4 regions of the Kurthia populi genome follow, and region 2 is predicted to be linked to each of the others. Evidence: riboswitches for the same ligand, from Rfam matches in the RefSeq annotation. Region 2 holds a riboswitch; each other region holds the start of a gene.
The links. Region 2 has a riboswitch for thiamine pyrophosphate ahead of ACFSY7_RS14030 (ABC transporter ATP-binding protein). Riboswitches for the same ligand answer to the same signal wherever they lie in the genome.
Positions count from the first base shown of each region.

Region 1: another riboswitch for thiamine pyrophosphate. It lies ahead of thiT (energy-coupled thiamine transporter ThiT); the one in region 2 lies ahead of ACFSY7_RS14030 (ABC transporter ATP-binding protein).
Region 3: another riboswitch for thiamine pyrophosphate. It lies ahead of tenA (thiaminase II); the one in region 2 lies ahead of ACFSY7_RS14030 (ABC transporter ATP-binding protein).
Region 4: another riboswitch for thiamine pyrophosphate. It lies ahead of thiW (energy coupling factor transporter S component ThiW); the one in region 2 lies ahead of ACFSY7_RS14030 (ABC transporter ATP-binding protein).

Region 1 covers NZ_JBHUOR010000117.1:1,513-5,730, forward strand. The annotation lists gene ACFSY7_RS13230 (aminopeptidase) at 182-1,411, shown strand; gene ACFSY7_RS13235 (hypothetical protein) at 1,567-1,680, opposite strand; TPP riboswitch at 1,880-1,984, shown strand; gene thiT (energy-coupled thiamine transporter ThiT) at 2,084-2,638, shown strand; gene map (type I methionyl aminopeptidase) at 2,734-3,486, shown strand; gene ACFSY7_RS13250 (tryptophan-rich sensory protein) at 3,526-4,218, opposite strand, start outside.
Region 2 covers NZ_JBHUOR010000122.1:10,311-14,528, forward strand. The annotation lists gene ACFSY7_RS14025 (sensor histidine kinase) at 1-1,258, shown strand, start outside; TPP riboswitch at 1,371-1,478, shown strand; TPP riboswitch at 1,529-1,620, shown strand; gene ACFSY7_RS14030 (ABC transporter ATP-binding protein) at 1,685-2,359, shown strand; gene ACFSY7_RS14035 (ABC transporter permease) at 2,356-3,099, shown strand; gene ACFSY7_RS14040 (ABC transporter substrate-binding protein) at 3,096-4,100, shown strand; gene ACFSY7_RS14045 (GNAT family N-acetyltransferase) at 4,196-4,218, shown strand, end outside.
Region 3 covers NZ_JBHUOR010000104.1:964-5,181, reverse strand. The annotation lists gene thiE (thiamine phosphate synthase) at 1-59, opposite strand, end outside; gene thiD (bifunctional hydroxymethylpyrimidine kinase/phosphomethylpyrimidine kinase) at 49-861, opposite strand; gene thiM (hydroxyethylthiazole kinase) at 858-1,592, opposite strand; gene tenA (thiaminase II) at 1,579-2,262, opposite strand; TPP riboswitch at 2,325-2,423, opposite strand; TPP riboswitch at 2,473-2,571, opposite strand; gene ACFSY7_RS11880 (SH3 domain-containing protein) at 2,645-3,151, opposite strand; gene ACFSY7_RS11875 (SH3 domain-containing protein) at 3,164-3,868, opposite strand; gene ACFSY7_RS11870 (SH3 domain-containing protein) at 3,888-4,218, opposite strand, start outside.
Region 4 covers NZ_JBHUOR010000143.1:27,998-32,215, forward strand. The annotation lists gene ACFSY7_RS19815 (MFS transporter) at 1-1,174, opposite strand, end outside; gene thiW (energy coupling factor transporter S component ThiW) at 1,280-1,759, opposite strand; TPP riboswitch at 1,818-1,926, opposite strand; gene cydC (thiol reductant ABC exporter subunit CydC) at 1,947-3,656, opposite strand; gene cydD (thiol reductant ABC exporter subunit CydD) at 3,640-4,218, opposite strand, start outside.

The DNA.
Region 1 (4,218 bases), on a different contig from region 2:
TCAAAAAGTATGATGAAAATTCATATAAAAAAAATGATGAAGGTAAACGCTCATATAAAAAGAACGGCGAAGAAAATCGCTCATTCAAAAAGTATGATAACGAAGGTACTCGTAGCGGCTCATACAAAAAGAATGATGGCAGCAAACGTCCATATAAAAAACGCTAAGGGGTCGATTAATGATGACATTCGAAGAAAAATTAGCTCAATTTGCTGAGCTTGCTGTAAAAGTAGGGACAAACATTCAGCAAGGTCAAACGCTTTTAATTAACACAACAGTGGATACAATCGAGTTTACTCGTTTAGTTGTGAAAGAAGCATATAAAGCTGGCGCAGCACGCGTAACCGTGAACTACTCAGATGATGTAGTCGCACGACAATTATTTGAAAATGCATCAGTAGAAGAGTTTGAAAAATTCCCTCGTTGGATTACAGAGCAACGTGATGAGTTGATTGAACGTGGTGGCGCACTTCTTTGGATTGATGCAGCAGATCCAGACTTAATGGCTGGCATCCCTGTTGAAAAAATTTCAGCAAACCAAAAAGCGTCAGGTAAAGCATTAGAAAACTATCGTGATGCTGTAATGAATGATAAAATCGCATGGTCAATCATTGCGATTCCGTCGAAAAAATGGGCAGCGAAAGTATTCCCTGAATTACCTGAAGAAGAACAAGTTCCTGCAATGTGGGAAGCAATCTTCAAAACGGTACGTATCGGTGAAGGTAGCGCCGTTGAAAACTGGCAAGCTCACTTGAAAAACTTACATGTGCGCGGTGATTTAATGAATGAAAAGCATTTTGCTAAATTACATTACACAGCGCCAGGTACGGATTTAATTGTTGGCTTACCAGACAAACACATTTGGGCAACTGGCTCTAGTAAAACACCACAAGGCACTGAATTCGTCGCAAATATGCCAACAGAGGAAGTCTTTACATTGCCATCTAAATACGATGTAAACGGCTATGTGTCATCAACAAAACCACTTGTCTATCAAGGGAATATTATCGACAACTTCAAATTAACTTTTGAAAATGGCGTGATTGTGAAAGCAGAGGCACAGCAAGGTGAGGAATTATTAAATGAGTTGATTAAAGCGGATGAAGGCTCTAAATACATTGGTGAAATCGCACTTGTACCACATGAATCACCAATTTCAGCATCTGGCTTACTTTATTACAACACATTATTTGATGAAAATGCATCCAATCATATCGCAATTGGTGCAGCATATCCAACTTGTTATGAGGGTGGTAGCGAGCTATCTGAAGAGGAAATGGATAAAGCAGGCATCAATGTTTCAATTACACATGAAGACTTTATGGTCGGTAGTGCGGAAATGGACATCGATGGCATCCATGCAGACGGGACAGTAGAAGCTGTATTCCGTAAAGGTGCTTGGGCATTTTAATAAAAAGAAAATAGACTTTGACATACATCTAAAAATAACCGCTCCTATGAGCATAAGAAAAACCGGAACCGCGCTATGGCGCAGTTCCGGTTTTTCGTTGTGAACGCTAAAAAAGAAACATGACGTGTTTTGTCCCAGTCTCTTTTTAAATGTCCTTAACGGCGATTTGTAGATTGTGACGCTTTTTTATTATTTAATACTTTTTTCACGATTGGATAAACGACAGGTGCTAATTTAACAGCTGTGCTAATTACTTTTTTTAAGTTCATTATGCATAACCTCACTTTTTAGTAGTTAGTATAGTATTACCGTTGTTGAATTTCTTTAAACGTACAGTACTTTAATTGCTTGTACAATATTGTGAATAAACGGTTCATCTTATTTACGGAAGCGCGTGTGAAAAGTTTCAAAAAGGTTGAAAGCTTGAGCATTTTTCCGTACAATAGGGTTGTTCAATAAACGAGATGTAACAACCACAAGGGGAGCTATTAAAATAGCTGAGAGTGAAGTGCGACTTCTAACCCTTAGAACCTGTAAGTTAATGCTTGCGAAGGAATGTGGATAGACAGCTGACGCTATGCGATGTCAGGGATCTTTCCCTGGCATCGCTTTTTTCATATCTATCTAATCCAACTGGTTTGATTTGTACATCAACATTGGAGGTTGAAGGGATTGAACAGTAAAAATTTATTAATGATGGTCGAAATCGCCATTTTCGCGGCCATCGGTATTATTTTAGATAAGCTGACATTTAGCTTATGGCCACAGGGCGGCTCGATTAGTCTTGTGATGGTGCCAATCGTCATTATGGCGTTTCGCTGGGGCACAGTGGCAGGGCTTGTGACGGGCTTATTAATCGGTACGATGAATGCGATGTTTGGCGGCTTTATTTTAACACCGCTACAAGGCTTTATTGATTACTTCTTTGCGTTTACTGTAGTAGGGCTTGCAGGGCTTTTACGTCCACTTGTTACACGTGCCCAAACAGCGAGTGAGAAGGCCTTGTACATTACAATAGGGACGATTATCGGCGGTTTAATTCGCTATGTAGCTCATGCAACAGCTGGCTATGTATTCTTCTCTGAATATGCGGGTGACCAAAATCCACTAATTTATACGATTGTCTATAATGGTTCGTACATGGTGCCAGCCATTATTTTAACGGCAGCGATTGTTAGTCTACTCATGACAAAGGCACCGAAACTATTGGAGCCTAAAAAACGATAAAGAAACGAAGGAACTGAATTAATTCAGTTCCTTTTTCGTCATGAAAAAAGTGTGATATAGTAGAAGAAGATTCAATATAAAGGAGATCTTGAACGATGATTGTGAAAACGCAAGAAGAATTTGATGCGTTAATGAAAGCAGGCCGTGCAATGGCTGAAATTCGTGACGCCCTTAAAAATGCGACAAAACCTGGTGTGACAACAAAAGAATTAGATGAATTAGCTGGTAAATTATTCGAAGAAAAAGGTGCTGTATCAGGCCCTAAAGCAGAATATGACTTCCCAGGTTATACATGTATTAGTGTAAATGAATGTGTTGCCCATGGTATTCCGGACAACCGTAAACTACAAGAAGGCGATATGATTAACATTGATGTATCAGGCCATGTAGACGGTTTCTATGCAGATACAGGTGTATCATTTGTTGTAGGCGATGTTGAAAAACCAGAACTTCAAATCCTTTGCGATGTGGCTCAAAGCTCATTTGACCGCGCAATGGCAAAAATTAAACCAGGTGCGCGCTTGAACCAAATCGGTAAAGCTGTAGAACGTGAAGCACATGATAAAGGTTTAAAAGTAATCATGAACTTAACAGGCCATGGTGTAGGTCATTCATTACATGAAGAACCTCAATACGTTTTAAACTACTATGATGCATGGGATGCAACAATGATGAAAGAAGGCATGGTTTTCGCTGTAGAACCATTCATTTCTCAAGCTGCTGAAAACATCGTAGAGGGCACAGATGGCTGGGCATTCTTAACACCAGATAAATCATTTGTTGCACAATTAGAACATACAGTTATCGTAACGAAAAATGGTCCTGTATTAACAACAAAAATCGATTAATTTCAATAAAAAAAGACTGTAGCGGAAGCGTTTCTTCTGTTACAGTCTTTTTTTATTTGCGTTAGATGGCAAACGTTTGCGTATGAAAATGATCCCAACAATCAAGACGCCGCTTAAAAATAATGCAGCTGTTGTGACAAGCAATTCATTGAAAGTATTAGCAATGGCTACACCAATTAAAAACCAAATGAATACAGCGGGAAAGGCGGCGTCATAAAGATGGAAGCGGATTGCGAGTGCAAGTGCGGCTGCACACGTTAACAATACAACAGCCCATAGCTGACGACTAAGGCCAAAATCAATGAGGTTATTCGAAATAAACAGGAAGCCGATAGTTAAAAAAGTGAGGAATGCTATAGCAGCAAATGCAATTGAAATTGGCAGGCGTCCATTCATTTTATTCTCTGTTAATGGGTAGGTTAAATACAGTATGAATAAGCAGATAGAGATCACAGCTAGTGCCGCAAGTGCAAGAATAAATTGCTCATAATGCCATAAATTAATCCAAACGATAAATACAATCGAGCTTATCGCAAATAAAATGGCTTGCGTGAGTGTTAGTGCAGAAGCTGTATGGCGCTTTTGCCATTGCGCAAAAACCCAATAAGCGAGTAATATCAAAGCGCCTGGGAATAGCCAATAAACGTATAGAGCTGGAAACATTAATATTTTATAACTGTAGGCCAGTTCAAGTGCCGTATGATTGTTGAGTGGTAGTGCATAAGCAGATAA
Region 2 (4,218 bases):
TAAACAGCTCATTTGGCGTACCGTAGTTATTTTTATTATTTTGTACGGCTGCCTTGCACTTTTATTAGGCGCGATTTTTAAATATTCGATGCATGTTGAACAACAGCAATTAGTAGATGGAGCAGTACAAAATATACAGTTCAATGATCAAAAAGTGACGGAGGAATCGCAGCACTTTTTAGCACAGCAATTTCCGACAGCTAAGGTGGTTATTGATGGACAGCAAATTTTAGCACTTCGTGGGCCGCATCATGCTACAACGGATACCCGCGTTTTTGAGCAGCAACAACAAGGGCATCATGTTGAAATCTCCTTTCCATTACATGAGGAAAATGAATTAATGATGACACAATTAATGATTTTTACAAGTGTGGTTGCAGTGCTATTTATCATAGCATTCCTTTTTTACCGGCGTATAATTGAGCAAACATTGGCACCATTAAATGCACTAAATACGCAAGTACGGCAATTGTCGGCAGAAACAATGCATGACAAAGTAGCTGTGCCTCATGCGCCACTTGAAGTGAAGGAGTTAGAGCAATCTGTACAGCATATGCAAGACCGTCTACAAAGTGCTTTTGAAAAAGAATATGCTACGCAGCAAATGTTGCAGCAATTTGTCTCAGATGCATCACATGAATTAAAAACGCCATTAACTTCTATACAGGGTTTTACAGAAATATTGCTACGTTCACCACTAGATAATGTACAACAAATACGGCAGTCTATTGAGCAGATTCGCACGCAGGCAACACGCATGACAAAACTAACGGAGCATTTATTACAGCTTGCTCATTTAGACCGTGAAGAACCCTTACAATGTGAAGAAATTTCACTTGATGACTTACTTGAAGACCTAGCACCTATATTAAATATGTTGAATGAAAATTATACGATTCATTATATGCTACAGTCTCCATTACCGATTTCTGTAGACGTCATGAAGATTCAACAAGTAATCTTAAATCTTGTTCAAAATGCTATACGCTACAGTCCTATAAATACGACTGTGACGATAAAAACATATGGTTATACCGTAGAAGTGCTTGATGAAGGAGAAGGCATCGCATCAGCGCATTTAGCGCATATTTTTGAACGTTTCTATCGTATTGATAAGCACCGTGCTCGTCAATCTGGTGGAGAAGGGTTGGGCTTGGCGATTTGTAAATCAATTATGGAGCAGCACGGTGGACAAATTCGTGTTGCAAGTACAGTAGGAGTAGGTACTTGTTTTACGCTTATATTCCCTTTTAAATAAAGCTTTTTATTAAAATATAAAATTATACAAATGATGGTAGCAATAAAACCTTTTTGAGCAACCCATTGTCATTCAATTATTATCGTGATATACTCCTTGATAATCACATACAAAAAGATGCTAGGAGTGCTGATGTTGTCAGCCGAGAAATTCACGCAATGAATTAATCCTTGAACCTGATCTAGTTTGTACTAGCGTAGGAAAGCGTTGATTGATTCATATGATCACGTCCCATGCCGGAATTCTAGGCATGGGACGTTTTTTAATTTCATTTACCACTAGGGGTGCTGTAAAAGGCTGAGATGAAACCCTTATGACTTGAATTAGGTAATGCTAACGAAGGGAAGTGGGTTCTATTTACAGACGCATGTAGAGCCATTTCCTATAGGAAATGGCTTTTTTGTTGTGATGAAGGAGGAATGGATAATGGTTGTCGCAATGGAAGATGTATATTTTTCATACAATGAGAAGGTAATTTTAAGTGGCTTAAATCTACACATAAAAGCGGAGGAGTTTATTAGTATTGTTGGTGCAAGTGGTTGTGGGAAGAGTACGGTATTTCGTTTACTACTAGGACTTGAGCAACCACAGCAGGGTGTGATTAAAAAACCTGGAAAAATAGGTTATATGCCACAGCAACATCAGCTTATGCCATGGCGAACAGCGCTTGACAATGCGATTGTTCCTTTAGAATGTCAGGGGATTAAGAAGAAAGAGGCTCGTAGGCAAGCACAGCAATTTTTTATACGGTTTGGATTAGCGGATTATGAGGATAAAAAGCCACATGAATTATCAGGTGGCATGCAGCAGCGCGTAAGCTTTATACGAACTCTTTTAACAGGAGCGGACGTATTGTTGTTAGATGAACCATTCAGTGCACTAGATGCGCTTACACGCAAGGATTTACAGCAGTGGCTAAAGGATATTGTGAAAGTAGAAAAAAAGACCATTCTTTTTATTACACATGATATTGATGAAGCTTTGTTTTTATCAAATCGTATTTTTGTGGCGACAACACAGCCAATTGCAGCATTCGAATGCATGGACTCGTCAGTCTCAAAACAACAAATTTATGCCAAGATTGGTGGTGCTATGGTATGAGAAAAATGCTACCGCCATTAATTGTAATGCTCGTTTTACTAGCCGTGTGGGAATGGCTTGCACATTTGATTGCCTCACCTTATATTTTACCGTCACCGCGACAAATTATTGAAAAGATATGGCTACTACGAGAGCCACTCTTCATGATACATCTACCGGCGACATTAGCCATTATTGCGATTGGTTTAGTTATTTCACTTGTGTTAGGTATAGCTCTTGCATTAGTAATGGATGCTAGTGCTTGGCTAGAGCGCGCTTTTTATCCGCTTCTTGTCGTCTCACAAACGATTCCAACGACGGCCCTTGCACCTATTTTTGTGCTGTGGTTTGGTTATAGCATTTGGAGTAAGGTGCTTGTGACCGTCCTAATTGCTTTTTTCCCCATTGCGATGAATACTTTTGATGGCTTGCGCAGTGTGAAAAAAGGGCAGCTAGAGCTTCTGCAGACATTCGGTGCAAGTCGTTGGCAACAATTTTGGAAATTAAAAGTACCAAGTGCCATCCCATCCTTTTTTACGGGTTTAAAAATTGCTGTTCCGCTGACGGTAATTGGTGCTGCGATTGGTGAATGGTTAGGGGCTCAGTCCGGACTAGGTTACTTTAGTAAACGTATGATGACACAAATGGATGGGGCAGGTGTGTTTGCACCGATTGTTGTGTTATCACTACTAGCGATTGTTTTTGCTACGATAATGACAATAATTGAAAAAAAATATATTACGTGGAGGAAAGAAGCATGAAGAAAATAATGATGTTATGTATTTTAAGTGTTTGTTTGATGCTAGTAACTGCTTGCGGAAGTAGTGATAAAAAAACAGCAGCTGATGGGCTACAAGAGGTAACACTCGTACTTGATTGGTATCCTAATGCTGTACATAGCTTTATTTATGCTGCTGAGGAAAAAGGCTATTTCAAAGAAGAGGGGATTCGCTTAAACATCCAATACCCACAAAATGTGACGGACCCATTGACATTGACTGCTGCCGGCAAAGCAACGGTGGGGATTTATTATCAGCAAGATGTTGTGCGAGCGCGTGCAAATGAGGACATCCCTGTAAAATCAATTGGACCGATTGTACGCGAGCCATTAAACCATATTATTGTCCTGGATAAAGAAAAGACGATTCAATCACCGAAGGATTTAGAAGGAAAAACAATTGGTTATGCAGGAAGTGACCTGAGTGAAGCTTATGTAAAATCTATGGTAAAAGCAGATGGCGGGGACCCAGAGAAAGTGACGATGCAAGATGTAGGCTTTGATCTTGTACCAGCACTGATTACGAATAAAGTGGATGCGCTTAGTGGTGCGCTTATTAATCACGAAGTGCCCGTAATGGAGGAGAAGGGATTTCCGACACGTACGTTTAACCCCGCGGATTATGGGGTGCCGAATTATTATGAACTGTTATTTGTATCCGGGGACAAGACAATTGAAGAAAATCCAGCACTACTAAAAGCATTTTTACGTGCTTCTGAGAAAGGCTACGCTTATATGAAGAAGCATCCACAACAAGCATTAAATCTATTAATAGCGAAACAAGATAAAGAAAACTTCCCATTATCACCTAAAGTAGAAAAGAAAAGCTTACAAATTTTAATGAATACGATGGAGCAAAAAGAAGCTGCCTTTTTATCTGACAGTACAGATGTATGGCAACAGCAAATTGATTGGATGAGCGAACAAAAAATGATTACGACTAAACCACAGCCAACGGATTTATTTGTGAACTTATTAAACTAATATCTTTGAAAGAAGCTGGGCAAATATCTCCAGCTTTTTTTGTGTGTAAACGGGTATAGAAATAAGACAATTAAAGCAAGGGTGGGGAAGAATAGATGAATTTATTGTCAAAACGGAT
Region 3 (4,218 bases), on a different contig from region 2:
GCCTTCACACAATTTTCCGTTCCCATAATAAAATATACCGCTAAATCACTACGCTTCATCGACGAACACCTCACAGTCATAGCGATTATAGGCAAAATGATTGGTCGGTCCATGACCATGTCCAATGCCTAGCGGATGTACGATAGCAGCTTGAATAAAGCGTTTCGCTTCAATAATGGCTTCCTTTAGCTCTTGTCCATTCGCTAGCCCTGCTGTAATGGCTGCTGAAAACGTGCAGCCTGTGCCATGCGTGGCCTTCGTATCAATACGTGGCGTCGTCATCGTAAAAACAGAGCCATCTTCTAAAAACACTGTATCTACCGCATCCACTCCGCTTAAATGACCACCCTTCATGACAATATTTTTTGCACCAAGCGCCATTAATCGCTGTGCTGCTTGTGCTACATCACTAGCTGTAGTGATCGTCATACCAGCGAGCACCTCTGCCTCTGGAATATTTGGTGTACAAACTGTCGCGACCGGCAATAAAACTTCCTTCATTGTTTGAACAGCCTGTTGCGCTAATAATGTCGCGCCGCCTTTCGCAATCATCACGGGATCGACGACAAGTGGGATATGTTGCTGTTGCATAGTTGCTGCCACCACGTCAATAATAGCGGGTGAAAATAGCATGCCCGTTTTCGCGGCTGTTATCTCAAAATCTTCAAATAATGCATGCAACTGTGCTGCAACAAATGCGGGCTCTGCTGCCATAATATCATGCACACCAAGTGTATTTTGTGCCGTCAATGCCGTAATCGCCGACGTGCCAAAGACGCCTAACTCCTGAAATGTTTTTAAGTCGGCTTGAATCCCTGCTCCGCCACCGCTATCTGATCCTGCAATTGTTAATGCAATCATGCTAATCCCTCCGAAATATGATGTAAGGCATCTAAAAAGCCCATTTGAAATGAGCCCGTTGCTTTAGGTCCGACGATGGTAGCCGCCTGCTTATACTGTTGTAATGTTTCCAAAAGAGAAGCTTCTGCACCAAGTGTTGCTGCACATACTGCACTAAGTAAGCAGCCAGTTCCTGTAACAAAGGTTGCTTCGACAACGCCCCCAGAAATACGATAAACCTTCCCTTGCTCGATTAAAACATCAGTTGCACCGGTAATAATGACGGCACATTGATAATCTTTTGCGAACTTGGATGCTGCTGCAATGACATCCATATTCCCCTCACCACTATCCACACCCTTTGCCTGCCACTGGGCGCCTGTAAGAGCCGCTAATTCTCCAGCATTACAACGCAATAAATCAATGTTCACTTGCGCTAAAAGTTGCTTTACAAACTGTTTGCGAAATGGCGTAGCGCCAACACCTACTGGGTCGAGTACAACTGGAACTTGTTGCGTATTTGCTGCTTTTCCAGCAGTCACCATCGCCTCCATCGTGCGCTCATTTAATGTGCCAATATTAAGTAATAATGCATCACTTACACGTACCATATCCGCTACCTCCTCGACGGCATCCGCCATCACAGGAGAAGCACCCATCGCAAGCAACCCATTTGCCGTAAAATTCGCTACGACATAGTTCGTTATACAATGGACAAGCGGTGCTTTTTTTCGAATATTAACGAGTGACATAGCGCATAACCTCCTGCTCCCAGTTTTCAGCCGTCCATGGCATTTCCCAGAACTTCCACTCATAGTAGCAGCTCTTTTTAAAATGCTGCTTAAATAATGAGATTTTATGCGGTTGCTGTTGTGCATAGTGATTCATTAACGCTAATTGTTGCTTAATATTCTCGTTCATATCGTCAGAGCTATAAAGCGCAAGCCACTGTTCATACAGCGCGACGCCTGGCTTCGCATCTTTAAAACGATTGCCAATTTCTAAATAGAGCCATGGACATGGGAACATCGCTGCGAATGCTTCTGCCGCATCTCCGTTATAGGCCGCATTGTACATATGACTCACATAGTTATACGCAGATGGCGAAGGTTCAAACGCTTCAAGTTCCGCGTCCGTTACACCTAACTCATGGAACGTTAGACGATGCATCTCAAGTTCTGCAAGTTGAATATTTTGCGCTGCTTGCAAATAATAGAGCGTCTCGTCCGCTTCTGTCGCCTTCGATGCAGCAATGGCCAATACCTTCGTATAGTGTTTTAAATAGAAGGCATCTTGTAGCATATAATACTTAAATTTCTCCAGTGGTAATGTACCGTCCACAATGCCTTGCACAAATGGATGCTCAAAGCTTGCCTCAAAATAAAGTGCATTTTCTTGTCTTACTTCGTCACAAAATGTCATTAAAAAGTCCTCCTCTTGGATGGACGTAGGCAAAAAAAAAGCACGCATCCGAAATAGGAGCGCGCTTTTAAAAAATTGCTCCCTACGTCAGTGTTAACTGTCAGGTTCTAAGGGTCAGGTTTTAACCTTCTCAACACAAATGTGTCCCCCCGCAAATTAAAATAGTGCAATAAAAAAACTCTCCATGACGGAGAGCAAATGTACACAGTAATGATTACGTACATTGCTCCCTACGCCCGTATTAACGGACAGGTTCTAAGGGTCAGGCTTTAACCTTCTCAACACATACGTGTCCCCCTGCAATAATTTTAATTATCCTTAGTATAGCATACATTCCAAAAAACGCCATAAAAAATCGGGGCATGATACCCCGCAAAGTTGCTTAGTGATAAATATATGTGTAAGCTGAGCTCACATACCCAACTTTTCCTTTATAATAAATTTTGTACCAAAAACCATCACGGAAATCGATCACTTTAAATGCTGCACGAGATGGCATTTTACCAATAATTTTATACCCTGTGCTTGGTCCAGAACGCATATTAAGATTCACACCTTTTGCCGTTGTCACAAAGCCTGTTCCCATATGAATTGGCTCTTTTGCGACATACGCTTTATGCACATAACGTTTTGTACCTTTATATGAAATTTGATACCATGTTGTCGCATAGCTTCGAAGCACTTGAATGGCATCATTTTCATTAAATTGCCCAACAACGCGGTATTTCTTACTTGGTCCTGTACGGATATTTAAATGATCCGTTGTTGAATACATCGTACTAATTGCTTGCGCGTGTTGAACAGTTGAGGGTTGCGCGGCATATGTTAGCCCAAATGCCGACTCTGCTAAACCTGCTGCAATTGTCCACTTTACCCATTTTGATGTCATGATGTCTCACCCCTATTTTTTCGTTACATAAGCGGCTGATACATAACCAATTTCCCCACGGTGATACACTTGATACCATTTCGATGTTGTTTTTTCTAATACTTGTACGCGGTCTTTATTATATAAGGCCCCCACTTGTCGATAGCCGACACCTGGCCCTGTTCGTACAGTCAGTGTATCATCTGCCGGCACACGCACCATATACCACGGAGGCGCTACCGTATATCCCTTATTCACAAAGCCAAACTGTCCTTTATACCAAACCTGTAGCCAGTTGCCAAATGACTTCGTACTTGTTACATAGAGTGGCTTTGTATGCGCTACCGCACCAATCACTTTATAGCCGACACCTGGCCCTGTTCGCATATTTAGTGTATCTCCCGGTGTATAGACCTTCACAGCTTTTACGAAATAGGGCGTTACGCTAACATATTCTTTTTGGACATATCCTTTTTGGCTGTCAATGTGCACCTCATAATAATCACGATTATATGACTTTAAAATATGCACGGGGTTATTTAGTGTATAGGTTCCTACCACTTTACTTGTAATGGCTGGCTTTTCAAATGCTTTTAAGCCATTGTATTGTGCATATTTTATCGTTATTTGCTGTACTGCTTGTGCCATAAATTGTGGCTCTGCTAGTACACTCACCCCCAGAGCTGAAAATGCGAAACCCGCTGCCATCAACCATTTTTTTAAAAGGGCTCTGGCCATCACTACTCCTCCTCACGATTTAGTATGGGAAAGGGGTTAAATATTTTGCATTAACATAGCCAATTTTGCCATCTGCATATGCCACTGCAAACCATCTACTACTCTCGACATTTACTGCGTATAGCACCTCATAGTCTGTCAAAGTACGAATCTTTGTATAGGTTGAGCCTGGCCCTGTTCGAAGATAAAGCTTCACGCCTTCTGTTTGAACACTATACGCTGGCAAACGTTCTAAATACGCGGCTGATACATAGCCTACTCGGCTTCCACCACTCCAAATACGGTACCATTTAGAATTCGTTTTATTCAGCATCGCTGCAATAGAGCCGCCTGATTTTTTGAATAAAATG
Region 4 (4,218 bases), on a different contig from region 2:
ACGTTGTGATACTAATAAAAAACTGACTGATTCCAATAAAGGCAATCCCTAACACCATGAGCCATTTAGCAGACCATTTATCAAATACATAACGTGTTGGCAGTACAAATAATAAGACCGCCACAATGCCAAACATACTCATCAGCGTGCCACTTAACCGCGATTCATAGCCTAATAATTCGATACGAATTGGTAATAAATACGCCAGCGCCCCTTGTGACATCATCAGCAAAAAGGCCGCCATAAAGGCACGTATGGCGCGTGTATTCCAGCTAAACGTTTGTTGCGTCGTCTGCGATTTCTTTTTCACCGTTAGCTGGAAAAATATTAATGCCACAACGACAACGGCACCAATGATTGCGACCGTCATCAGCACAAATGGTACCGAGGTACGCGTTGCCACAATGCCGCTATAAGCTGGGCCTAAAATCGCCGCAATGCCGACAAAGGCACCCGTTAATGCCGACTGACTGCCCTGTGTTTGCTGGGCTGTTTGATTGGCGACAAGCGTAAAGGCGGCCGGTGTAATAAGTCCTGCCACAAAGCCATGACAGGCACGTAGTACGAGCAAGGTGGTCGGTGAATCAATAACCGTATATGCACATAATGATAGCACCGTAAGCATCAGTCCAATTATTGCAATACGCTTCGCTCCCACACGGTCAGTTAAAATACCCGACGCCATATTCCCAAACATATTCGTAAAGGAATACATCCCAACGACAAGTCCGGCTATCATCGTCGAAGCGCCTAATGACAGTGCAAAGGTACTCATGACGGGAAGCTGTGCGAATAAATCGAGAAACGTAAAGAAAATCGCACCATACAATAACCAAATTTGTTTAAATGGTTGCGGTCGATAACGTGCTTCAGCCCGCTTTATGTATCGATCGAATAAAAAGTTCCCAAATGGGATAAAGGCAACAAAGACCGCTACAATGGAATAAACAATGGGCCATTGCATACGTAACTGGGCCCACGCAATCGACGCGAGATACAACATAAAAATGGCGCCATGCAAACTGCCCATAATCGTTACCGCTAGTGGCAAATCCCACACATATTTTAGTGGCATCGCGACACCTAATAAAATTAATAGCGATAGGCCGTCTAAAATGCCCATCGTTCGTAAAAATTGCACAGCTTTTGAGTGCACAGTATTCCCTTCTTCCATTATTCATTACTAAAAAGTATACCGCATACTTGTCGCTATTGGCTTCTATTGTGCCTGTATTTGGCAATAAAAAAAGCCGACGTCGTTCATACGTCGGCTTTTACACTACTGAATCGCTAAATAGCGTGTTGGGACAGCTTTTAGTATCGCGAGCGCTAGCATGGCGCCTGTCACCGTCGACAATAAAAAGGACGGCATGAAAAATAACGCAGATACCGCGGGTGCATGCATAAAGAACATACTATAAGGTACCGCAACAAGGGATGCGATGATGCCTGTGCCAATTATTTCCCCACTGATTGCGGCTATGCGTCTTTTCGTTATCCTATAGAGCATACCTGCAAGCACTGCCCCTATAACACTTCCTGGAATGGCTAATAAAGTCCCCGTCCCCATCATCAGTCGAATAAGTGATGCCAATATAGCCTGTATAATTGCCGGAATCGGCCCTAGTGTTACCGTGCAAATAATGGTCATCATATGCTGAATGGGCGCCACTTTTGCCACACCAATCGGGATGCTCACAACACTTGAGCCGATAACACAAATCGCGATATACATCGCTAATAACGTCATTTTTTTCATATAAAAAGCCCCTCTCTTTCTGATGCGATTGCCAAAAGAAAAAGAGCCAGGCCCTTATTATCTTTGTAAGTTGCTTCCCTCCGCTAGTATGAACTAGATCAGGTTTCAAGGATTAAGCGGCTGTAGCGCTCTCTCAGTCAGTCACACTGACACTCCTAGCAATCGTCCCCGCTACTGTATCATAAAATTAGTCAAATGGATAGTCTAAGTCGTATAATTTTCGGTATCTTGCGTCATCTGCTAACAACTGTTCATGCGAACCTTTTACACGCACTCGACCATTTTCAAGCATATAAATGGTATCCATATGAGCCATTGCTGCTAAATGGTGTGTAATCCATACGACTGTTTTATTGCTAAGAACCTCAAATATCGTATGAATCAATTCCTGCTCAGTTACGGGGTCTAAACCAACAGTTGGCTCATCTAATAATACAATGGGCGTTTGCTGTAATAAAATACGAGCAAGCGCGATACGCTGACGTTCCCCACCAGAAAAGCGTGTGCCAAGTTCTTCGACACGCGTGTCATAGCCATGTGGTAATGTCTCAATCATCTCATGCAACTGAACTTTTTTCGCCGCTTCAATGACCTCCGCATCACTTGCCGAAACATTTCCAAGTCGAATATTATTCATAATCGTCGTATCAAATAAATACGGCTTTTGTTCTAAGACCGCGATAAGCTGTGATGTGTCATGACGTAGCGTATGCATATGCACGCCGTTAATCGTTACCGTACCAGCAGTCGGCTTATACGCCCCCAGTAATAACTTACCAAGCGTACTTTTACCGGTACCTGTTTTCCCTAAAATCGCGACTTTTTGACGTGGGTGCCATGTCATTGATACATCCCGGAGTACGGTCCTATTATCATATTGAAAAGCGACATTTGATATATCAACGGTATAAGGCCCAGTAGGTAATGTAGTGCATGGCTGTGCGTCTTCGCTTCGTCCCTCGACTTCCATAAGACGTGCAAATGACGTGTCATAACTTGGGAAATGGCTAATTGCATCGCTAATTGGCATAAACGCTTCAAGTAGCGGTAACGCAACAAGTACAAAGGCCGCAATCCACATTGGATGAAAAACAGCAGTTTGCGCCATGTCGCTTCCAAACATAACTAATAGAATCACTGACGCAGCAGCGACTACTTGAAAAACAATCGAACGTCGACGACTCGATGCTTCAATTTTTGCTTCTAGTCGGTCATAACGCGCAGCAATTTGTTGTTTCCCGGCAATCATTTGATCTGCACGACCGCTTAATTTCCAGTCTGTTGCACCCATTACAGCATCTGTTAAGTCATTATAAAGTTCCGCCCGCACTATTTTCATATCAAGCATATGTTGTCGATTGCGTTTTAATGCTACATATGGCAATACAAATACAAGGATGCCAAATAGCAAAGCTAACAACAAAGCATATGGAATGCTAAATACACCCAATGCGATAATCGCGATGCCATACAATATAAGTGCAAATAGCGCTGGGAAAATTGTTTTTAAATAAAAGTTTTGCAAATGCTCTAAGTCATCGGCCAGTAACCCTAATAAATCGCCGATTGCATAACGTTCTTTTAAAACGAGCGCCTGCGTCTCTAATCGTTGAAATAATCGCACGCGCATTTTTGATAACACGGCTAATACAAAGGAATGGCTTGCAAGCTGTTGTAAATAATTAAGTACGGGACGTGAAATCCCAAATGCACGTACTAAGACAATTGGCACGTAGACAAGCAAGATATTTTCAGGTCGTAATGACGACTTTGAAATTAAATATCCCGATGTAAACAAGAGTGCACATGCAGCAATGAGTGCACCCACGCCGAAAAGAATCGTCAATATAAGCAGGCCTTTATGCGCTTTTACATAAGGCTTAATCCAATCGTTCATGACATTTTCCTCCTTGTGCGGCAATAAGTGCAGCATAGTGACCTTGTTGTTTCATAAGTTGTTCATGGGTGCCAACTTCGACAATTTCACCATCATCAATGACAATAATCCGGTCCATATTGTGCATCCAATGCAAGCGATGCGTTGCAAAAAAGACAAGACGCTCGTCAAATAACGGTAATATGCGCTCCTTTAATTCCGCTTCCGTTTCGATATCTAGATGCGCGGTCGGTTCATCGAATAATAATATGCGGCGGTCTTCCAGAAAAGCACGTGCTAGCGCAATTCGTTGTTCTTGTCCTCCACTCAATATTCTTCCAGATTCCCCAATCCATTCATCTAAACCATGGGGCAATGCCTCAATTACTTCACGTAATCCCGCACGATCACAAGCCGCTATAATCGCCTCCTCACTCGCATGTGGTGTATAAAAGGCAATGTTATTGCGTAATGTATCGTGAAAAATATAAGGGTGTTGTGGAATATAATACAATTGGCGTTGCCAATCTGCATTGTATAACGATGGTAATACTTGACCATTAACCGTAATACGGCCGCCTGT